3 regions of the Rhizobium sp. BK529 genome follow, and region 1 is predicted to be linked to each of the others. Evidence: predicted binding sites of a transcription regulator. Region 1 holds the regulator's gene; each other region holds the start of a gene.
What was found. Region 1 encodes PhoB, which activates phosphate uptake and scavenging genes when phosphate is short. Its sites were predicted from a motif close to TGTCATNNANCTGTCAT; they were not measured.
Positions count from the first base shown of each region.

Region 1 (3,240 bases):
CGATCTCCCGTCGCCTCGGACTGACGGAGCTGACAGAGCGCACCTGCAAGTGGCCGGTCGGCGACCCGCTGAAGGACGACTTCTACTTCTGCGGCTGCGACTCCCCGGATTCATCGCCCTACTGCAACTATCATGCGCGCCTCGCCTATCAGCCGGTCAGCGAACGCCGCAAGGCTGTCCGGGTCGCCTGATCGGCGACCTCCAACAGACCAAACGTACCGTCACCCCTCCTCGCCGATGCGCGGAGGGGTGATTTTTTTAGCCGGCACAGGAGCGCGGGAAAACGGCTCCCGGCCACGGTCGTTCGAAGGCCGAGCTCTGCCGGCCTTCCACCATGCCTGACAATGCGAACTTATGTGGCCAACATCACCGATGCGTTTCAGCCTCGACCGGCATGGAACGGTCGTCATGGCGCTGTAGCGCGATTTTCTGATCCAGATGCGGTATTCTCGTCGAGTAGCACGGCGCAAACAGTCGCTCAGGGGTGCCAATGGAGATCGATCCGAAGCGCATGACAATGGGATTCGTCGGGACGGGCACGATTACAGAGGCCGTCGTCACCGGATTGGGCAAGACAGCGTTTCGCGACACACCGATCGTGCTGTCACCGCGTAACGCAGGCGTCGCCGCCCGTCTCGCGGCGGCAAACGAGAATGTGTCGATCGCTTTAAGCAATCAGGATGTCCTCGACCGCTCCGATCTCGCATTTTTGGCCGTGAGGCCGCAAATTGCCGAGGAGGTCGTCCGCTCGCTCCGATTTCGGCCGGGCCACCATGTCATCAGCTTTGTCGCGGCCACGCCAATGGATCAACTGCTGGCGTGGATCGATCCACCGGTTCGCCTAAGCCTGGCAATTCCACTTCCGTTCGTCGCAGATCTTCAGGGGGCGACTGCGATCTACCCGCCCGACGAAGTTTCCCACGCCCTCTTTTCGGCGCTCGGAACGGCGATCCAGGTTGAAAACAAACTTGAGTTCGAACTTCTCGCGGTGGCGAGCTGCCTGATGGCCAGCTATTTCGGCATCCTTGAGGCGACGTCGACCTGGCTGCAGAGCCAGGGGCTTTCGGGACCGTCTGGCGACGCCTACCTCCGTCAATTGTTTTCCGGCCTCGCCCATGCCGCCCGTTCAAAACCTATGGCGAGTTTCGACGAGCTCATCGGTGAGCATTCGACCAAGGGCGGATTGAATGAACAGGTGCTCGAAGACTTTCGCGCGTTCGGCGGCATGGCGGCTCTGCAAAAGGCTCTTGATCGAATTCTTGCGCGCATCCGCCTGTAAAAGCAGGTTCTTTCGAGGCTCGCTTCGGCGCTGGGTGTCGGCTTTCATTAGGAGTTGGGAGTTCCACATAGACAAACAGGCCGCCCGTCAAGCGGGCGACCCGTCTGGACCTCCGATCACTCGGATTAAGCTTCCATGGAATATCCCGCACCGCGGACGGTGCGGATGACGTCCTGCATGTTGGAGAAGTTCAGCGCCTTGCGCAGGCGGCCGACATGGACGTCGACGGTGCGTTCGTCCACATAGATGTCATGGCCCCAGACGCCGTCCAGAAGCTGGGAACGGGAGAAGACCCGGCCCGGCGATGACATCAGGAATTCCAGCAGGCGGAATTCGGTGGGACCGAGGCGGACTTCGCGGCTCTTGCGATGAACGCGATGGGTTTCGCGATCGAGCTCGATATCTCCACACTTCAGAACGGTGGAGAGAACCTCGGGACGGGCGCGGCGCAGCATCGCCTTGACGCGGGCGACAAGCTCCGGCGTGGAGAAGGGCTTGACGACATAGTCGTCGGCGCCGGTCGAGAGACCGCGAACGCGCTCGCTTTCCTCGCCGCGTGCCGTCAGCATGATGATCGGCAGGCGCTCGGTCTCCGGTCGCATGCGCAGTCGGCGGCAGAGCTCGATGCCGGAAACGCCCGGCAGCATCCAGTCAAGGATGAGCAGGTCCGGCGTGCGCTCCTGAAGCCGGATTTCCGCCTCGTCGCCACGGAGGATCGTATCCACCTCGAAACCTTCCGCTTCGAGGTTGTAGCGGAGAAGCACGCTGAGTGCCTCTTCATCTTCAACAACTGCAACTCTTGGGATCATGCGTGTCAGTCTCCTAATGCATGATCCTTAAACCGGGGGTGATTTAAACAAGGGACCATGCAGAAACTCGGAATTGGCTGCACCTAAAGCGTGTCGCGATCCTTCGGATCCGCTGCCGCGCTGTAAGCTTTTTTCGCATGTCGTTATCGCAAAACCGCTGCACACTTTTGCGCGACATGCTTTCTGCGCGCCCCCGGCGAGGGCGCGCATGCAATGGGCAGGTCCGGATTACTCCGTGACTGCGCCGACGGTGTTGGAGCTGTCGTCCTTCGGACGCTCGCCCTCCGGCTGGGAACCGGTTGCCATGTAGTAGATCGTCTCGGCGATGTTGGTCGCATGATCGCCGATGCGCTCGATGTTCTTGGCGCAGAAGAGAAGATGCGTGCAGCTCGTGATGTTGCGCGGATCTTCCATCATGTAGGTCAGGAGTTCGCGGAACAGCGAGGTGTACATCGCGTCGATTTCATCGTCGCGCTCGCGGATCGACTTTGCCTTGTCGGCCGAACGCGTCGTGTAGACGTCGAGCACTTCCTTGAGCTGGACGAGCGCCAGTTCGGAAAGATGCTCGAGACCGCGGGCGAGCTTGCGCGGAACGCCGGTGCTCTGCACGGCGATGACACGCTTGGCCGTGTTCTTGCCGAGATCGCCGACGCGCTCGAGGTCGGCGGCGATACGGATCGAACCCATGATCTCGCGAAGGTCGGAGGCCATCGGCTGGCGACGGGCGATCGTGACAATCGCCTTGTCGTTGATTTCGCGCTCGGCATGATCGAGGATCACGTCGTCCGAGATGACTTTCTGTGCGAGCGCGGTGTCACCGTTGACGAGCGCGCGAACAGCGTCGGCACCCATCTGTTCGGCAAGGCCGCCCATCTCGGCAATGCGCCGGGACAGGAACTTCAGGTCGTCATCGTAAGCAGAGAAAATATGTGTCGATGCCATGGGGCTTTGTCCTCGAAAATCGGGAAGGCTTCACATCTCCAAACTCAGCCGAACCGGCCCATGATATAGTCCTGGGTACGCGGATCGTCCGGGTTGGTGAACATCTTGTCGGTGTCGTTCTCCTCGACCAGGTTGCCGAGGTGGAACATGGCTGTACGCTGTGATACGCGCGCGGCCTGCTGCATGGAATGCGTCACGATGACGATGGTG
Region 1 covers NZ_JACIAU010000001.1:2,920,468-2,923,707, forward strand. Annotated here, with positions in the region: gene FHX08_RS14700 (GcrA family cell cycle regulator) at 1-191, shown strand, start outside; gene FHX08_RS14705 (pyrroline-5-carboxylate reductase) at 491-1,279, shown strand; gene phoB (phosphate regulon transcriptional regulator PhoB) at 1,405-2,088, opposite strand; gene phoU (phosphate signaling complex protein PhoU) at 2,317-3,030, opposite strand; gene pstB (phosphate ABC transporter ATP-binding protein PstB) at 3,075-3,240, opposite strand, start outside.

Region 2 (3,240 bases), 1.7 Mb from region 1:
GCAGCCGGCATGGTGATGACCCAGGCAATCACGATATTGCCGGCTATCCCCCATCGCACGGCCGAAAGACGCCGCGCGGCGCCGACGCCGATGATCGCTCCAGTGATCGTATGGGTCGTCGACACGGGAATACCGAGCCATGTCGCGCCGAACAGCGTCAGCGCCCCGCCGGTTTCGGCACAAAAGCCCTGCATCGGATTGAGCCTCGTGATCTTCGAGCCCATCGTGTGAACGATCCGCCAGCCGCCGAAGAGCGTACCCAGCGCCATGGCCGACTGGCAGGATATGACCACCCAGAGCGGCACATGGAAGCTCGGACCGAGCTGCCCCTGGCTGAAGAGCAAAACGGCGATGATGCCCATTGTCTTCTGCGCATCGTTGCCGCCATGGCCGAGCGAATAGAGCGAGGCTGAGATGAACTGCATGAAGCGAAAGGTGCGGTCGACCGCAAAGGGTGTCTGGCGCACGAAGAGCCAGGAGACGACGAGGACGAAGAACAGCGCGAGCAGAAAACCGATTGCCGGCGACATGACGATCGCGCCGACCGTCTTCAACAACCCGCCCCAGACGATGGAGCTGAAGCCCACCTTTGCCCATCCCGCCCCGACAAGCCCGCCGACCAGCGCATGCGACGAAGACGAGGGAATGCCGAACAGCCAGGTGACGATGTTCCAGACGATCGCTCCCATCAGCGCCGCAAAAATCACCTGCGGGGAAACGATCGAGGGATCGATGATGCCGGTGCCGAGCGTTTCGGCGACATGCAGGCCGAAAAACAGGAAGGCGATGAAATTGAAGAAAGCCGCCCAGCCGACGGCGTAATGCGGCCGCAGAACCCGGGTGGAAACGATGGTCGCAATCGAATTTGCCGCATCATGGAGCCCGTTGAGGAAATCGAAGAACAGCGCCACACCGACGAGAGCGATCAGCAGCGGAAGGGAAAGAGAGGCTTCCATCAGACGTTCTCGATGACGACGCCGCTGATTTCATTGGCGACGTCCTCGAACCGGTCGACGATCTTTTCCAGATTGGAGTAGATCTCGCTGCCGATCATATAGGCCATGGCATTGCCGCTGGCGCCATGGCGGTGATAGAGCTCCTTCAGCCCTTCGTCATGCAGCTCGTCGGCGCGGCCTTCCACTCGTGTGATCTCCTCGGCGATGGTCGAAAGCCGCGAGGCATTGGCGCCGATCTTGTCGAGCAGGCCTATCGCCTGTTGCATCAGGGCCGCCGCCTTGACGATCTCGCCGCCGAGTTGCTGCATCAGCGGATCGAAACGCGATTGCTCGAAGAGGCGAATGATCTTCACGGTCTTGTGCATCATGTCGATCGCATCATCCATGGACTGGATCAGATCCTTGATATCGCCGCGGTCGAAGGGCGTGATGAAGCTGCGGCGGATGGCAAGCAGCACCTCGCGGGTAATCTGGTCAGCCTCGTCTTCCAGCGCGATGATGCGATCGCAATTCTCCTCGACCGCCTCGCCTCTCAGGAGCTTCTCCATCGCTTCGGCTGCCGCTACGACGGTTTTCGCATGCCTGCAGAACATCTCGTAGAAGCGGTCCTCCCGCGGCATCATCTTGCGAAACACGCTCATCATCTCAGGCGATCCTTCCCTGTGTGCACGACGGTCATGAGGGAATGTCATAAATGTGTCATAAACCGTCGCAGGCAATTGATCGAAAAAGTAAAAATTGGCAATGCTGGATGTCATGAAATCCAGTAAAAAAGGCGCAAAGTCTCGCGCCGGTTCATCAAGCCCCCTGCTGAAGCAGCTTGCAGAACGACCGGAGAAGCTGTTCTCCGGCGCCTTTCGCCAGCAATATGGCGCGCTCTGCTTCCGCTACAGGAAAGGCGGTCCGGAGACCGATTACCCCGAAATCGAAGTCCTCGTCGTCACCACGCGCGACAGCGGCCGCTGGATCATTCCCAAGGGCTGGCCGATGAAAAAGAAGAAGCCGCATGAGGCAGCCGCCATAGAGGCCTGGGAGGAAGCCGGCGTGCGCGGAACCGTCAGAAAACAGCCGGTCGGCCGCTACACCTACCTCAAGGAACTGGATGACGGCGACGTTGTTCCCTGTATCGTCGATATCTTCCAGATCGAGGTGGAGGCCGCACAGAGCCAATTCAGGGAAGTCGGCCAGCGCGTGCTCGACTGGGTGAGCCCGGACGAAGCGGCCCGGCGCGTGCGCGAACTCGAGCTAAAATCCCTGCTCGTCGATTTCCACCCCCGGCACGGCAAGGGGCAGCGCAAGAAGAAGGGCTGATGAGCAGCCCTACTCCCGGTCGACCTGCTTCTCCTGCGACATGAGCCGGCTGAGGGTGGCCGCCGGGATCGCATCGGCGGCATAAGTGAAGGTGCCCGACGACTTCACTTCCTCGGCCGCCCGCAGCAGCGCGCCAAGTGCGGCGCGCGCAAAGGATCCGCCCACACTTACCCGGCGCACACCTGCCGCCGAGAGTTCGGCAACGCTGTAGCGCGGCCCCTTCAGCCCCATCACCACATTGACGGGTTTGTCGACAGCCGCGCAGACCGTTCGGATGGTGTCGATGTCAGGCAGGCCGGGCGCATAGAGCACATCCGAGCCGGCTGCCGAGAAAGCCTGCAGCCGCTGGATCGTGTCGTCGAGATCGGGCCGCTCCCAAAGAAAATTCTCCGCCCTCGCCGTCAGCAGGAAAGGCAGTTTCCGCGACGCCTCCGCCGCGGCCTGCACGCGCTCGACGGCCTGCGCGAGATCATAAATAGGCCTTGACGGATCGCCGGTGGCGTCTTCGATCGATCCGCCGACCAGTCCGATCGCGGAAGCAAGCCGGATCGTCTCGGCGCAGATCTCGGGTGCCGCGCCAAATCCGTCTTCGAGATCGGCAGACACCGGAAGATCGCTTGCCCCGACGATCTCGGCAGCGTTGTCGAGGATCTCGCTGCGCGTCAGGCTCGCAAAGGAATCCCGCTTGCCCTTCGAAAAGGCGTAACCGGCGCTGGTTGTCGCCAAGGCCTCAAAACCAAGGTTAGCCAGAATTCGAGCCGAGCCTGCATCCCACGGGTTCGGCATGACGAATGCCTCGCTCCGTTGATGCAATGCCTTCAGTCACTCGAACTTCACCTGCTGTTCTGCCACGACTCTCCTCCTCTGCAAATGACAGTGAGAGACAGCCTAGCAGCTAAGAACAGAATATGAACAAACAAATGCTGCTTTAGCGGATTTCACCGCTGGCCGTCGCCATGCGTCAGTTGCGCAG
Region 2 covers NZ_JACIAU010000001.1:1,230,837-1,234,076, reverse strand. Annotated here, with positions in the region: gene FHX08_RS06275 (inorganic phosphate transporter) at 1-956, opposite strand, end outside; gene FHX08_RS06270 (DUF47 domain-containing protein) at 956-1,600, opposite strand; gene FHX08_RS06265 (NUDIX hydrolase) at 1,713-2,267, shown strand; gene FHX08_RS06260 (oxaloacetate decarboxylase) at 2,277-3,089, opposite strand; gene FHX08_RS06255 (ABC transporter permease) at 3,229-3,240, opposite strand, start outside.
Region 2: the regulator PhoB is predicted to act here: its motif matches at 1,643-1,659, upstream of FHX08_RS06270 (DUF47 domain-containing protein).

Region 3 (3,240 bases), on a different contig from region 1:
TCAGCCGATATCAACGGCGGTGGCAGGCTGCTGCTTCCTGGCTTCATCGACATGCACGGCGATATGATCGAACGCGAGATTGAGCCTCGGCCGAATGTGCGCTTCCCACTGGAACTCGGCATCTTCGAACTCGATAAGAAGCTCGCCGGCAACGGCATCACCACCGCATACGCGGCTTTGTCCTTCCATGCCAATAGCGGCTACGGACACATTCGCTCGGAAGAACATTCGCGCTCGATCATCCAGACACTCGTCGAGCTCCGGAAGAACGATCTTCTGATCGACCACAGGGTTCATGCGCGCTTCGAAATCACTTTCACTCATGCCCGAGTCGTGATCGAGGATCTGCTGCGGGCCGGTGCGCTCGATCTCGTCTCGCTGATGGACCATACGCCGGGTCAGGGCCAGTACCGCGATGTCGAGCGGCATATCGAGACGATCGCGCGCAACAACAAGATCACGATCGAACAGGCTGCCCATCGCGTGCGCGAACGCATGGAAAACCGCGCCCAGAACAATGACGCGGTCGACAATCTTGAAGGCATTGCAGCAACGGCCCGAGACCACGGCGTCATCATTGCCTCCCACGACGATGATAGCATCGAGAAAGTCGTGATCGTCGAAGGGCTGGGTGCACGCATCAGCGAATTTCCGGTGACGATGGCCGCAGCACAAGAGGCCCGCAAGCTCGGACTTGCAACGGCCATGGGCGCACCGAACGCGCTTCGCGGTCTGTCCTATTCAGGCAACCTTTCTGCACGCGAGGCCTATGAACGCGGCGTTCTCGATATCCTGGCAAGTGATTATCATCCCTCCGCCATGCTTCCGGCGGCGATCGCGCTCGCCGAAGCTGGATCGGGCGGGTTGGCGGCTTCTGTCGCGCTGGTCAGCGCCAACCCCGCCCGAGCGCTCGGGCTTATGGACCGGGGCGCAATCGAAGTCGGGCTTCGTGCCGATCTCGTCATCGCCGAGCATGGCCGCCTTCCGCGGGTACGAGCCACCTTCTGCCGGGGCAAGCAGGTTTACTCAGACGGAATTGTCCGGCGATTTCAACGGGCTGCGTAAGTGGCCTGATGCAGCAAGGCGTCACGCGCTCTCCTGCGACAAAATACATCCGGAAATTCCGGATGTATTACTTGATAGAAATAGCGTAACTATCGGCAAATATTGAGAAATTACTTAATAAAACTGTCACATTGGAATGTTATATTTTATTTCATAGACTGATATTAAGTATAATTCAGGTTCGTCTTTGGCGTTTCTGACAAGCAGAGGTTTTCCGGTGCTTGAACTTCACTCTCTCAGGAAGAAATTCGGTCAAACACACGCGGTCGACGATGTAAATCTTTCGATCGATGCCGGGCAAATGGTCGGCATTATCGGTCGCAGTGGCGCCGGCAAGTCGACGTTGCTCCGGCTGATCAATCGCCTGGTCGATCCGACATCGGGCACCATCATGTTCGACGGCAAGGACATTACCAAGCTGCGCGGCCGTGAATTGCGCCTCTGGCGCGCCTCCTGCGCCATGGTGTTCCAGCAGTTCAATCTGGTCGAGCGCATGGATGTGCTGACCAATGTGCTGATCGGCCGCGTCGCCCAGCACGGCTTTATCTCTTCCATGCTTCGCCGTTTCACGGACGAGGAAAAGGAGATGGCAATCCGCGCACTCGACCGGCTCGACCTCGTGCCGCAGGCGCTGCAGCGGGCCGGTACCCTGTCGGGCGGACAACAGCAGCGCGTGGCCATCGCCAAGGCGCTGGTACAGAACCCGAAGATCATGCTTGCCGACGAGCCGATCGCCTCGCTCGACCCGGCCAATGCGACGCGGGTCATGGAGGCGCTGCGTAAGATCAACCGCGAGGACGGCATTACCGTTCTGGTCAATCTTCATACGCTCGATACTGCCCGGAACTATTGCGAACGCATCATTGCCATGCGGGCCGGGCGGGTGCGCTTTGACGGCGCGCCGGCGGATCTGACCCAGGAGCGGGTCCGCGAAATTTACGGTACCGACGATTACGACGCAGAAATCGACGAGGCCGTGACATCCACCTCATTCAACGCAGGTCGAGCCACAAAAGAAAAGGTTTACCAGGCGGTATGAGTTTCGCCCGCGGCGGCGCCAGGCCGCGGGCTTCTTTTTGCAACAGGAGAGTTGGAATGAAAAACGTCCTCATGCTTGCGGCCGTAACGGCTGCGCTTGCCCTTTCCAGCGAGGCCCACGCCGACGGCTGGAAAGACCAGTACAAGACGATCCGCCTCGGCGTTCTCTCGGGCGAGAACGAAAAGGACCGTATCGCACGCCGCGTCGGCTTCCAGCAGTATCTTGAAAAGGAACTCGGCGTGAAGGTCGAGATCTTCACCGCCGGCAATTATGACGGCGTCATCCAGGCGCTTGCATCCGACCAGATCGAATTCGCCTTCCTCGGCTCCTCGGCCTATGCTGCCGCCTATACCGAGACCAATGGTGGCGTTGAGCCGCTGCTCGCCGGCCAGGAACAGGACGGCTCGACCGGCTACTATTCCGTCGTCACCGTTCGCTGCGATTCCGGCTACAAGTCGGTCGACGACCTCAAGGGCAAGGTTCTCGCCTTCGCCGATCCGGATTCGACCTCCGGCTACGCCGTGCCCTACTATAACCTCGTTAAGCAAGGCTACGATCCTAAGACCTTCTTCTCTGCCATTCCCTTCTCCGGCGCACACGAGACCGGCGTGATGGCGGTTGCCAACAAGCAGTTCGATGCTGCGGCGACCTATATCAACAACGACATCAGCGGCATACCGCAGCGCATGGAATCCAAGGGCATGATCCCGAAGGGCGAGATCTGCCGCATCTGGCAGTCGCCTGAGATCACCAACGGTCCCTTCACAACCCGCACGAACCTGCCGGCCGACATGATCGCCGAGGTCAAGGCGGCGGTAAAGGCAACGCCTGAAAAGGCGCCCGACGCCTTCAAGGAAATGAGCGGTGGCGACAACTCCACCTCCAAGGGGTATGTCGATGTCAATCACCAGCGTTACCAGTGGATCGTCGACATGCGCGACTGGCTGAAGAAGCAACGCCGCAACGGCTGATATCTTCCACCGACGCCAAACAACGGGAGCGCCGCGCCCTCTGGCGCTCCCACGACCGGGATCAGACATGACGACAGCATCGCCCTCTATCGCCATCCGCCAGTTCGAGGCCGAATACCATCGCATCCGCAGTCGCACCAAAATCATGCAGCTTGTTTCAGTCGC
Region 3 covers NZ_JACIAU010000002.1:539,699-542,938, reverse strand. Annotated here, with positions in the region: gene FHX08_RS19520 (alpha-D-ribose 1-methylphosphonate 5-triphosphate diphosphatase) at 1-1,065, shown strand, start outside; gene phnC (phosphonate ABC transporter ATP-binding protein) at 1,283-2,104, shown strand; gene phnD (phosphonate ABC transporter substrate-binding protein) at 2,161-3,075, shown strand; gene phnE (phosphonate ABC transporter, permease protein PhnE) at 3,143-3,240, shown strand, end outside.
Region 3: the regulator PhoB is predicted to act here: its motif matches at 1,179-1,195, upstream of phnC (phosphonate ABC transporter ATP-binding protein).